3 regions of the Bradyrhizobium centrosematis genome follow, and region 3 is predicted to be linked to each of the others. Evidence: riboswitches for the same ligand, from Rfam matches in the RefSeq annotation. Region 3 holds a riboswitch; each other region holds the start of a gene.
What was found. A riboswitch is a leader RNA that binds a small molecule or an ion and turns the genes downstream of it on or off. The one in region 3 is predicted to bind cobalamin.
Positions count from the first base shown of each region.

Region 1: another riboswitch for cobalamin. It lies ahead of metE (5-methyltetrahydropteroyltriglutamate--homocysteine S-methyltransferase); the one in region 3 lies ahead of P6U31_RS23245 (TonB-dependent receptor).
Region 2: another riboswitch for cobalamin. It lies ahead of P6U31_RS17980 (TonB-dependent receptor); the one in region 3 lies ahead of P6U31_RS23245 (TonB-dependent receptor).

Region 1 covers NZ_CP120703.1:6,132,910-6,136,183, reverse strand. The annotation lists gene P6U31_RS29225 (nodulate formation efficiency C protein) at 1-689, opposite strand, end outside; cobalamin riboswitch at 1,577-1,780, shown strand; gene metE (5-methyltetrahydropteroyltriglutamate--homocysteine S-methyltransferase) at 1,882-3,274, shown strand, end outside.
Region 2 covers NZ_CP120703.1:3,727,219-3,730,492, reverse strand. The annotation lists gene P6U31_RS17980 (TonB-dependent receptor) at 1-1,874, opposite strand, end outside; cobalamin riboswitch at 1,988-2,204, opposite strand; gene P6U31_RS17975 (hypothetical protein) at 2,324-2,575, opposite strand; gene P6U31_RS17970 (hypothetical protein) at 2,699-2,911, opposite strand; gene P6U31_RS17965 (hypothetical protein) at 3,066-3,242, opposite strand.
Region 3 covers NZ_CP120703.1:4,828,806-4,832,079, reverse strand. The annotation lists gene cobT (nicotinate-nucleotide--dimethylbenzimidazole phosphoribosyltransferase) at 1-1,035, shown strand, start outside; gene P6U31_RS23250 (histidine phosphatase family protein) at 1,123-1,695, opposite strand; cobalamin riboswitch at 1,768-1,969, shown strand; gene P6U31_RS23245 (TonB-dependent receptor) at 2,086-3,274, shown strand, end outside.

The DNA of each region.
Region 1 (3,274 bases), 1.3 Mb from region 3:
TCCCTTCCTTGGCCTTTCTCAAAAGCGATGACATCGTTGTGTGTGAAGTGACGCGACCCTGGGGGCTTACAGTTGACTAATAGCAGAACGCGCCAAAGATCACCTTTCTGGGTCAGCTTGTCACTCCTCTTTGGTAAATAGTCTACTCCAACAGGGTCAACGACAGTACATCCGCCTTGCTGAAGAAGATCGCCGAGCCGGCCTCTTGGGGTGGTCACAAAGTTGAAGTTGGCCGGATCATGGAGAAAGCGGAAGTTTGCGTTTCTTTCGCCGTTCGCGACTTCACTTGCGATCAACGAGAGCGCCAGCGCCCGCCAACCTAATTCCATCGGCTTTGCATAGAGTGACGCAAGTTCAGTCGTGCCATCAGGCGTAATCTTCCAGGTGATAACGTACTGTTCGTCCGATTTGTTGTTCCGGTGCCTCGTCCATGCGACGAAAACAAAGTCGTTGTCACCAAGTTCAGCGACACCCCACATTTGAGGGACGAACTGTGCCACTTTCGAGACATTGGAGATGACCTGTTCGAGCGTCTCACCATCTTGCGCCCGCCACGTTGATTTGAATCTTTCGATAATAGGGCTGTCGACGGAACGAATACCACGGCCCATCGCGGTCGGCCAAGCGAGGCAGAGGAGAGGCGCACCTAGAAAAAGCCATAGCAGGTATCTTGCAAATTCTCTTTTCATAGGAGTGGCATATCCCAGTTCATCCGGAGTCGTCGGCCGCGGGTGACCTTGACTTGCTCTGAGTAGGCACAAGAAAGTTAGCGACGACGCGAGGTTGTTCCACGCAAGCACGCGCGGCCCTATGTGGCGCGCCGCTAACTTCCCTGTCAGCCACAGCGTCAAGCTGGGCTGGACGTGCCCAGCAGGAGCAGTCTGGGCGTGCTGAGGGCTAGCATTCTTCGTGCCAGGTCATAGGTGGAAAGCTGTGCCGGCTTTATGTCTGCGTGTCGCCTTTACGACGCGCACACGTTTCGATGCTTTCATTCGGTGTAACGGCTCGAGCTGGCGCACGCTCGTCCCGCGTCGGATATCCACCGCAAGAGATGAAGCCTCGGACGCAGTATCAGATTGAAGTCTGGGGTCCGTCTGCCACCGTTGAAGCGTTTGTTTCGGTATCGTGTTCTTGGTCGATCTTCGTGATGGCCAGCGACCTGAAGCCAAGTCGGCCGGTGAGGTCGCGGCCTGCCGCAATCAATCTGCTTGCTGACTATAGTGCCCATACTGAGCGCCTCCGCCCATTCAATGCGGACCCTTTGGCTGCGAACAGTTGCCCGATGGAGGTACGGGGCGACTTGCTCCACCAGAAGCCGAGGGCATTCTGCTCGAGGCGGCGATTGCCTTTGTCGCGAAGGCTGCCTTGTCCTCTTCATCGTCTAGCGCACAGCTCCGCCCATTTGGCTCCGATGTAATTGCGAGATCTTTGATATGCGACCTCCGAGAGCGACATCTCTCATCAGAGAGCTCTCGAGATGGCGCTAATCATTGAGATGCTAGGGCCGTTCGCTTATCAGTGATCGCAAAATAGTTTGCTACATGATCTGGGAGGTTGACGGCAAACCTCACCAACCGATAATCCAAACCGTCGAGGTTCTCCGGTTCCTGTTGGAGCCGGAGCTAAGAGGGAAGCCGGTGCAAATGCCGGCGCTGTCCCCGCAACTGTGAGCGGCGAGCCACTGTCCAATAATGCCACTGAAGCCTGGACGGATTCGGGAAGGCTGGACAGCAGCGATGACCAGCAAGCCAGGAGACCTGCCCCGACAATATATATCGGTCCACGGGCGAGGTGTCCCGGTGGTACGCCAAGCAGCTGTCGCACGCGCGACTTGCTCTGCCTGCGTCCGCCATGGCCTCGTCTCCAACAGGGGTTAAAGCTATGTCGCTCCTCTCGCTTCCAGTTGCTACGCTCGGTACGCCTCGCATCGGTCCAAGGCGAGAGCTAAAATTCGCTCTCGAAAAATATTGGGCCGGGAAGATCAGCGAACAGCAATTGCAGGAGGACGCATCAGGCCTGCGCGCTGCGAACTGGGCTCGCCAAAAGTCGATAGGCATTACGATCATTCCGTCGAATGACTTCTCGTTGTATGATCACGTGCTCGACACGAGTGTCATGGTAGGCGCGATCCCAGAAATCTACGCTTCGAAAGGAGAGTCCGTTTCCCTTAAAACCTACTTCGCTATGGCCCGCGGAACGCAATGCGACGACCGGGGTAGGAGCGTCGATCAGGAGAGGCGGGGAGCTGCCTTACCCGCGCAGGAGATGACCAAATGGTTCGATACCAACTACCACTACATGGTTCCAGAGTTCTACAAGGGACAGACGTTCAGATTGTGCTCTCGTAAACCGGTAGAGGAGTACGAAGAAGCAAAGGCTCTCGGGTTTCAGACCCGGCCCGTACTTATCGGGCCGGTCACATTCCTAAAGCTCGGCAAAAGTGTCGATCGCGCGTTCCAGCCCCTCTCCCTATTGGATGATCTGATATCGGTCTACATCGACGTTCTCCATGAATTAGCCCAACGAGGGGCAGGTTGGGTTCAGTTTGACGAGCCTTGCTTGGCCCTTGACCTGGACGAAACGGCGCGAAAAGCTTTGCAACATGCCTATCGCCAGTTCGCGAACGAGGGACCGGCTATCAAGATCATGGTTGCAAGCTATTTCGGCGCCCTGGGCGACAATCTGAATACTGCCCTAAGCCTTCCAGTCTCCGGTCTGCACGTCGATCTGGTTCGAGCGCCAGAACTATTGGATCAGGTCATTGCTAGCAGCCGAGCTGATCTCGTCTTGTCGCTCGGTATCATCGACGGCCGGAATGTATGGAAGTCGAATTTGTCCGCGCTCCGCCAGAGGCTGGAGCCCGCGATTGCTAAGCTGGGTAAAGATCGTGTACAGCTCGCTCCATCCTGCTCGTTGCTTCACGTCCCGATCGACGTTGAACTGGAGACCGGGCTTGCTTCTGACGTCAAAAGTTGGCTTGCCTTCTCGGTTCAGAAGATGCGAGAGCTTGCCATCCTGGCGCGGGTACTCGCTGGTGACCACGATGTCGGGCAAGCTCTGGCCGATTCGGAAAGCGCTGCGGTTACCCGCCGCAGTTCGTCGAAGGTCCATGATGCCAATGTCGCCGTCCGAATGAGGGCGATCGACCAGACCATGCGTCGGCGCGCCAACCCATTTGCCATTCGTTCTGAGATCCAAAAGGGACGCTTCGGGCTACCAGCTTTCCCCACGACGACGATCGGCTCGTTTCCGCAGACCGCAGAGGTCCGCAGTG
Region 2 (3,274 bases), 1.1 Mb from region 3:
CGGAAAACCGCCCGCGTATAGGCCATGCCGGAGCGCAACAGCAGAGCGTCGCTGACTCGATAGGACAGGCTGGTCTCCGAACCGTAGCGCCGGGTCGGATCAAGATTAGTGTTGTAGAACAGGACCGGGCTGAAATGGATCTCGTTGGTGAGCTCCATCAGATAGAGACTGCTCTGCAGCTGCAGCCCGCCGCCTTCGATGCGCAGGCCGCCCTCGATATCCCAAGAGGTCTGGGTCTTGAGCTGAAAGGTTTGCGGGATCGCGGCGAAGGTCAAGGGATCGAAGGACGGACCCGAGGACAAGCGCTCGTCGACATCAGGCGTGCGGAAAGCGCGCGCGGCGCGGCCGAACAGCGCGACCGTGTCATTGAAGCGATGCTCGGCTCCAAGATGCAGCGCATATTGGGTCTCGTTGCTCGTCAGCGGCAGCGCGCCGATGTCGGCGTTGAATGGCGCGGCCGGGGCGAAACGGTCGCGTGCTGCAAGACTGACGGTCTGCACCCGCGCGCCATAGGAGATGTCGGTGATGGGCGCCACACCCATTGTGTGCTGGAAATAGCCCGCGACCGTCTGCTGCCTGAGGTCGTAATTGTGCCAGGCGGCGAACCCCTGCCCCGCGCCGCGGTTCTGCTGAAAGCTAGCATCGTAATAGTCGATGCCGGTGAGGAGCTGCGACGGCATGCCGAGCAGCAGGCTCTTCACGCTGAGCCGCGGCGTGATCGACCAATTGGTCAGATTGGAATCGACGTAAGTCGACGTGAAGAAGGCCGGAACCGGCGTCGGGCTGGAGAAGAACGCACTCTGCTGTTTCTTGTCGCGCACGCCGCCATCGACGATCAGATCGACGCCGTTGATCAGGGTCTTGGTGAAGCCCGCTGTCGCGCTAAAGCCTTGCTGGTTGGCGTAGTTGAACGGCGTGCTGGTTCCTCTCCGGTTGGTGGTGAGCTCGTCGAGGCCGATGGAGGGATCGACGGTGCGGCCGCCCGGCAGTCGCAGCTCCTGATTGTCGCCGGCGACAGTGAGAAACGCGGTCAGACCGGGCGTGGTATAATTGAGATTGCCGATGCCGTTCTGCTGGGCGTAGCGATTGTTGTCGCGATAGCCATCGGTCCTGACGGCATTGCCGTAGAACGAGGTCGACCACGGACCGGAATTGACCGAGGTCGAGACGTTGCCGAGCCCTGTGTTGAATGAGCCGAAACCCGCTTCGATGCGCGCGGACGCGGGCGGCCCTCCGACGCCAGTCTTCGTGACGATGTTGATCACGCCGCCGACAGCGTTGTCGCCGTAGAGCACCGCACCGGAGTTGCCGCGTGTGATCTCGATACGTTCGATGGAATTGAGCGGGATGGTGGAGAGGTCCACCTGCGCCATGTCGACGTCGTTCAGCCGCCGGCCGTTGACCAGCACCAGCGTGTTGGCGGTGGCAAAGGCGCCGAAGCCGCGCAGGTCCACGCTGGTCTTGGCGCCGATCGGGCCGCCATAGAACGTCGTGATCTGGGCTCCGGGGGTCTGCGTCGCGATGATCTCGGCCAGCGTCTGCGATGGCGAATGCGCGATATCCGCGGCCGTGACGACCGTCGTGGTGGCCCCGACGATACCGCCGTTGCTGGCCACGGCTTCAGCGCCAGTTGAGCCGGCGCCACTTCCTGCCGGCGCGACACGCGCGGTTGCCCGGTGTCTCGTCGCCTCGCCGTCACCTGTCGCCCTGGCACGCGTGCGGTTCTGATCGTCAGTCTTGCTCACTTCGATCGGCGGCAACTGCTCGGCGAGCGCCTGCTGGGCGAAGGCCGAGGATGGACTGAGCGAATGGAGGGAGACGGACGCGAACAGGCCGGCGCTGAGACGCCAGGCGGCAGGGACGAGACGGGACACGATTGTAACCTCGGTATGACGTCAGTGGCACGTCACAGCGAACGAGGCTTCACGGCAGAGCAATCGGTTGCTCCGGTGCAGCTAATGCCTGTACTCCCCGACCGACATCTTCGCGTGTGACCACGGCTGACGGCAGGTCTCCTGGCTCGCGGGTCATGACCTTAACGTCGCCTTCCCAGGACCGAGATTCCCAGTGGCACAGGACGAAAGATTCACCGCTTACAGTTGCGGGGGCAGCCGTGGCGTTGAGACAAATCCCGGCGTTGGGACGATCCCGCACCACATTCCCTTTTGATCTCCATGAGGAGAACCGTCGCCGATCATTTACGTGTCGTTGCGCCGGAGAGTCAATCGACCGGTCGTGCCAAGGAAAAGTTCTGGCCGGCCGGAGCCCGCCAGGAAGACGGCGAGGCCAAATTGCATGCGGAGAAGACGAAGCGAGCCGCCGTTCAGCCCCGCCCTCGCAAACGCTGGGCCTGGGCCCAGGCGACGGCGACATCGCGCGGCGGAACATCGACGCGCTTGATCGGGGTCAATTCGCCGGAGGCCGAGACGATCGCGGTTTCCTCGCGGCGGCAGCGTGTGCAGACGAAGCGGACCTCGTGCGGGGACGCCGACCAGCTCGACCGCTTCACATTGGCCGCCATCGGCCACGCATCGCAATGCGAGCACGACACCAGAAATCGACCGGGATCCAGCATACCCATTTCCATCGGACTCCGCGTCCTGCCCGCTCCTCCAATGATTAATCCAAGTGAATCGTTCCGGTGCCCGAGCACCGCCAGTTGCGCGGTTGCGCCCTTTGCAAGACAGCAGGCGTGCGCTCAGCGCGCGCCCTTGAGGGTGCAGGAGGTCGTGCAGGTGACCGTGGTACCGCGATCACAGGATTTGCAGGCACTGACGCACTGGTTCAGGTCGCGGGGATTGTAACTGTAGTTCCGCATCGGGCAGGCGGGCGTCGTCGAGCCGGTGATGTCCTGCTCCTGATCGCAGGCCGCCGTCATGAGCGCAAATATAATCACTGCAACGAGGCGCATGGGATTGCCCTGTCAGGCACGGCACAATGACGCTCACGGGACGCGCTGCACCGCAACGAACCCCGGTCTTCCCACCGCGAGCGCCGATCACCGACGCTCGCGTACCGTCAAGGATGCGCGCCAAACATTAAGAACGGATTGATTGCCGCCGGCCTCAGGCCGCAGCCTTGGTCGCGATCGCCTGCCGCATGTCCACCGCCAGCTGACGGTACTGCTCCGAAAGCTTCAGATAGAACTCGCGCTTGGCGCTGTCGGTGGCGAGCTTGGCGATCAGCTCGCATTCGGCGGTGAGCGTCTCGAACCGTTCCAGCCTGTCGTGAAGGTCTGTCATCGGCGTGTCCCCATCAAACGCCTCAAGGACAT
Region 3 (3,274 bases):
AATTGCCCCGAGATCTCCGCGCACCATCGCGAGGCTGCGACTGCGCGACAGGCGCAGCTGACAAAGCCGACCGGCGCGCTCGGACGGCTGGAGCAGCTCGCGATCGAGCTCGCAGGCCTGCAGGCGACCGAGCAGCCGCGCGCGGCACGCGTGCCGATCATCGTCTTCGCCGGCGATCACGGCATCGTCGCGCAGGGTGTCTCGGCCTATCCGCAAGCGGTGACCATCGCGATGATGGCGAATTTCGCTACCGGGGGCGCGGCGATCTCGGTGCTGGCACGCGAGCTGGGTTCGAGCCTGGAGGTGGTCGACGCCGGCACGCTGGCGCAGGAGGCGATGCCGGGCATCGTCACCGACAAGCCGCGCCATGGCACCCGCGACTTCAGCGTGGAGGCCGCTCTGCTGCCTGCTGAGCTGGCGTTCGCCTTCGAGGCGGGCAAGCGCGCCGTTACGCGTGCGGCAATCGAGCAGCCCGACCTGCTGATCTTCGGCGAGATGGGCATCGGCAATACCACGACATCGGCGGCAATGGCCGCAAGTCTGCTTGGCGTGAGCGCCGAGGAGATCGCGGGCAGCGGCACCGGGGTTGATGCGGCCGGCCGTGCGCACAAGGCGCGGGTGATCGATGCAGCGATCGCCCGTCATGGCATCGCGGGCGCTTCGCCGGAGAAGATCCTGTGCGCCGTCGGCGGCCTCGAGATCGCGGCGATCTCGGGTGCGATCATTGCGGCCGCGCAGCGCCGCATTCCCGTGTTGATCGACGGCTTCATCGTATCGGTGGCCGCGCTTGCGGCCGTGCGGCTCAACCCGTCGTGCCGGCCGTTCCTGCTGCCGTCGCATCAATCGGCGGAGCAGGGCCATCGGCTGGTGCTGCGCGCGCTGAACGTGCAGCCGTTGATCAGCCTCGATCTCAGGCTCGGTGAGGGATCGGGTGCGGCGATCGCGCTGCCGCTGGTGCGCATCGCCTGCGCGCTTCACAACGGCATGGCCACCTTTGCAGAGGCCAATGTGCCGGATCGGCCTCAAGCGCGATGAGATTTAGATGAATCGCCATCGCGCTTTAGGTTGTTGTTTGCGCATGATCTTTCCGGAAAACCGCTTCGCACTTTTCCGGATCATGCTTTAGCTGATCCGCTGATTGACCGAAACGACGCGCCAGCCGCTCGCGAGGCGATCGATCCGGGTCAGCGACAGCGGATCGATCACGAAGCGCAAGGCGGCCTGCGGCGTGAGATCCAGCGCGATGCAGAGCGCGGCGCGGATGGTGCCGGAATGCACGATGAGCGTGGCGGGTCCAGCTCCGATCCGCGCCAGACCCAGTCGGACGCGCGCAACCTGATCCGCAAAGCTCTCGCCGCCCGGCGGCCGTCCGCCGGCGGGATCATTCCAGAACTGCGCATAGGCAACGCCGCCGGTGGCCGAGAGCGCGTCGTGCCGATGGCCGGTCCATTCGCCGAAGTCCTGCTCGCGGAATTCAGCGACGAGCTCCGGTTCGAGTCCCAGCGCGCGCGCAGTCTCGACCGTGCGCCGCGAGGGGCTCGCATAGCTGGAGCCATTCGCGGGCAGATGCCGCCGCAGAACGTCCAGCTGCGCGCGATCACCGAGATCGGCCGGTGCGTCGGCTGCGTGGATCGTTCCTTTGACGCCGTCGACCGGCGCATGCCGTATCAGCCAGAGGAAGGTCTCGCCTTCCATGCTCGTCTCCAAGGAAGTGGGGCGCTGTGGCAATAACGCCGCAACTGGCACATTGACTCCATCTTGATGGTAATCCTAGATGCTCGCGACGGTTTCCCCGAAAGGGGATGAAAAGGGAATGCGGTGCGGGGACGTTGTCCCCAATGCCGTGGCTGCCCCCGCAACTGTGAGCGGATAATCCTTCGTCACAAGCCACTGGGTCCTCGGCCCGGGAAGGCGACGAAGCGGTGATGACCCGCGAGCCAGGAGACCTGCCGTCAGCCGTGGTCACACGCGAAGATGTCGGTCGGGGTGTACAGACATTCGGCTTCATCGGACGGCTGCAAGGCCAACAGGTGAGACCTCGTTCGCTGTGACGTGCCACTGACGTCATGCCGAGGTCCAACAACCGTGTCTTGCATCCCTGTCGTACGGCCGCGCCGTTTCCTGCTCGCGGCGCTCACATCGATTGTCGCTGCGGATCCGCCGACGGCGCTGGCGCAGCAGGCCCGCGAACCCCTGCCGCCGGTCGAGGTCTCGCCCGACCAATCCCGCAAGCAGACCAGGCCGTTCCGGGAAGCGCAAAGCACGCGCCGCGCGGCCGTGCGCAGGCCTGCTGCCGCGCCCAAGCCGGCCGTGCCGGCAGCGACGGCGCAAACGCCGCTCAACTCCAATGCAGTCGCCGAGAGCGCCTCGCGGCTCGGCCTGACGGTGCGGCAGACGCCGGCGACCGTCGAGGTGATCTCGGCCGAAACCATGCGCGAACAGGGCTATCGCACCGCGTCGGAGGTGGCGCAGGGCGCAGTGGGCGTCACCTCTGGCGACAATCCCGCCGAGCCCTCCGCCTTCTCCATGCGCGGTTTCACCAACAGCCAGATCAACACGCTCTATAACGGCATCAAGATCGGCCCGCAGAACATGACCTCGCGGATCATGGACACCGCCAATCTTGAAGCGGTGGAATTCCTGAAGGGCCCGGCCTCGCTGATCTCGGGCGAGGGCGCCGCCGGCGGCGCAATCAACTTCGTCACCAGGCAGCCGCATACAGGGGCGATCCGGAACGAAGCCGATTTCTCCTGGGACTCGCTGAACTCGTTCCGCGCCCATTACGGCTCCGGCGGCAGCACCCATGTGCAGGGCCTCGACTACCGCTTCGACATCAGTCGCTCCTCGCTCAACGGCTTTGCCGACGACACCAACACCAGGATGCTCGACGCTTCGGGCCAGCTCAACTACCGGATCTCCGACAGCCTCAAGATCTGGGGCGCGATCGAGTACCGCGAGGACCGCTCGAAAGCCTATTGGGGCGCGCCGCTGGTGCCGATCGCTTTCAGCGGCTCGCATGCGACGAGCGGCATCGTCTCCGGGAATTACGTCTCGAACTACAACGGAACCGATCTCGGTGCCGTCACCATCGACGACCGCACCTTCAACACCAATTACAACGTCCTCGACAACCGGAACGTCGCACAGGAGGTGTGGCTGCGCGGCGGCTTCGAGCTGAAGCTTGCGCCTGACCTGACGCTGAAGAGCCAAGCCTATGGTTACGGCGCCGAGCGCAGCTGGTTCAACAACGAGGTCGAGGCGTTCAACTCCGGGA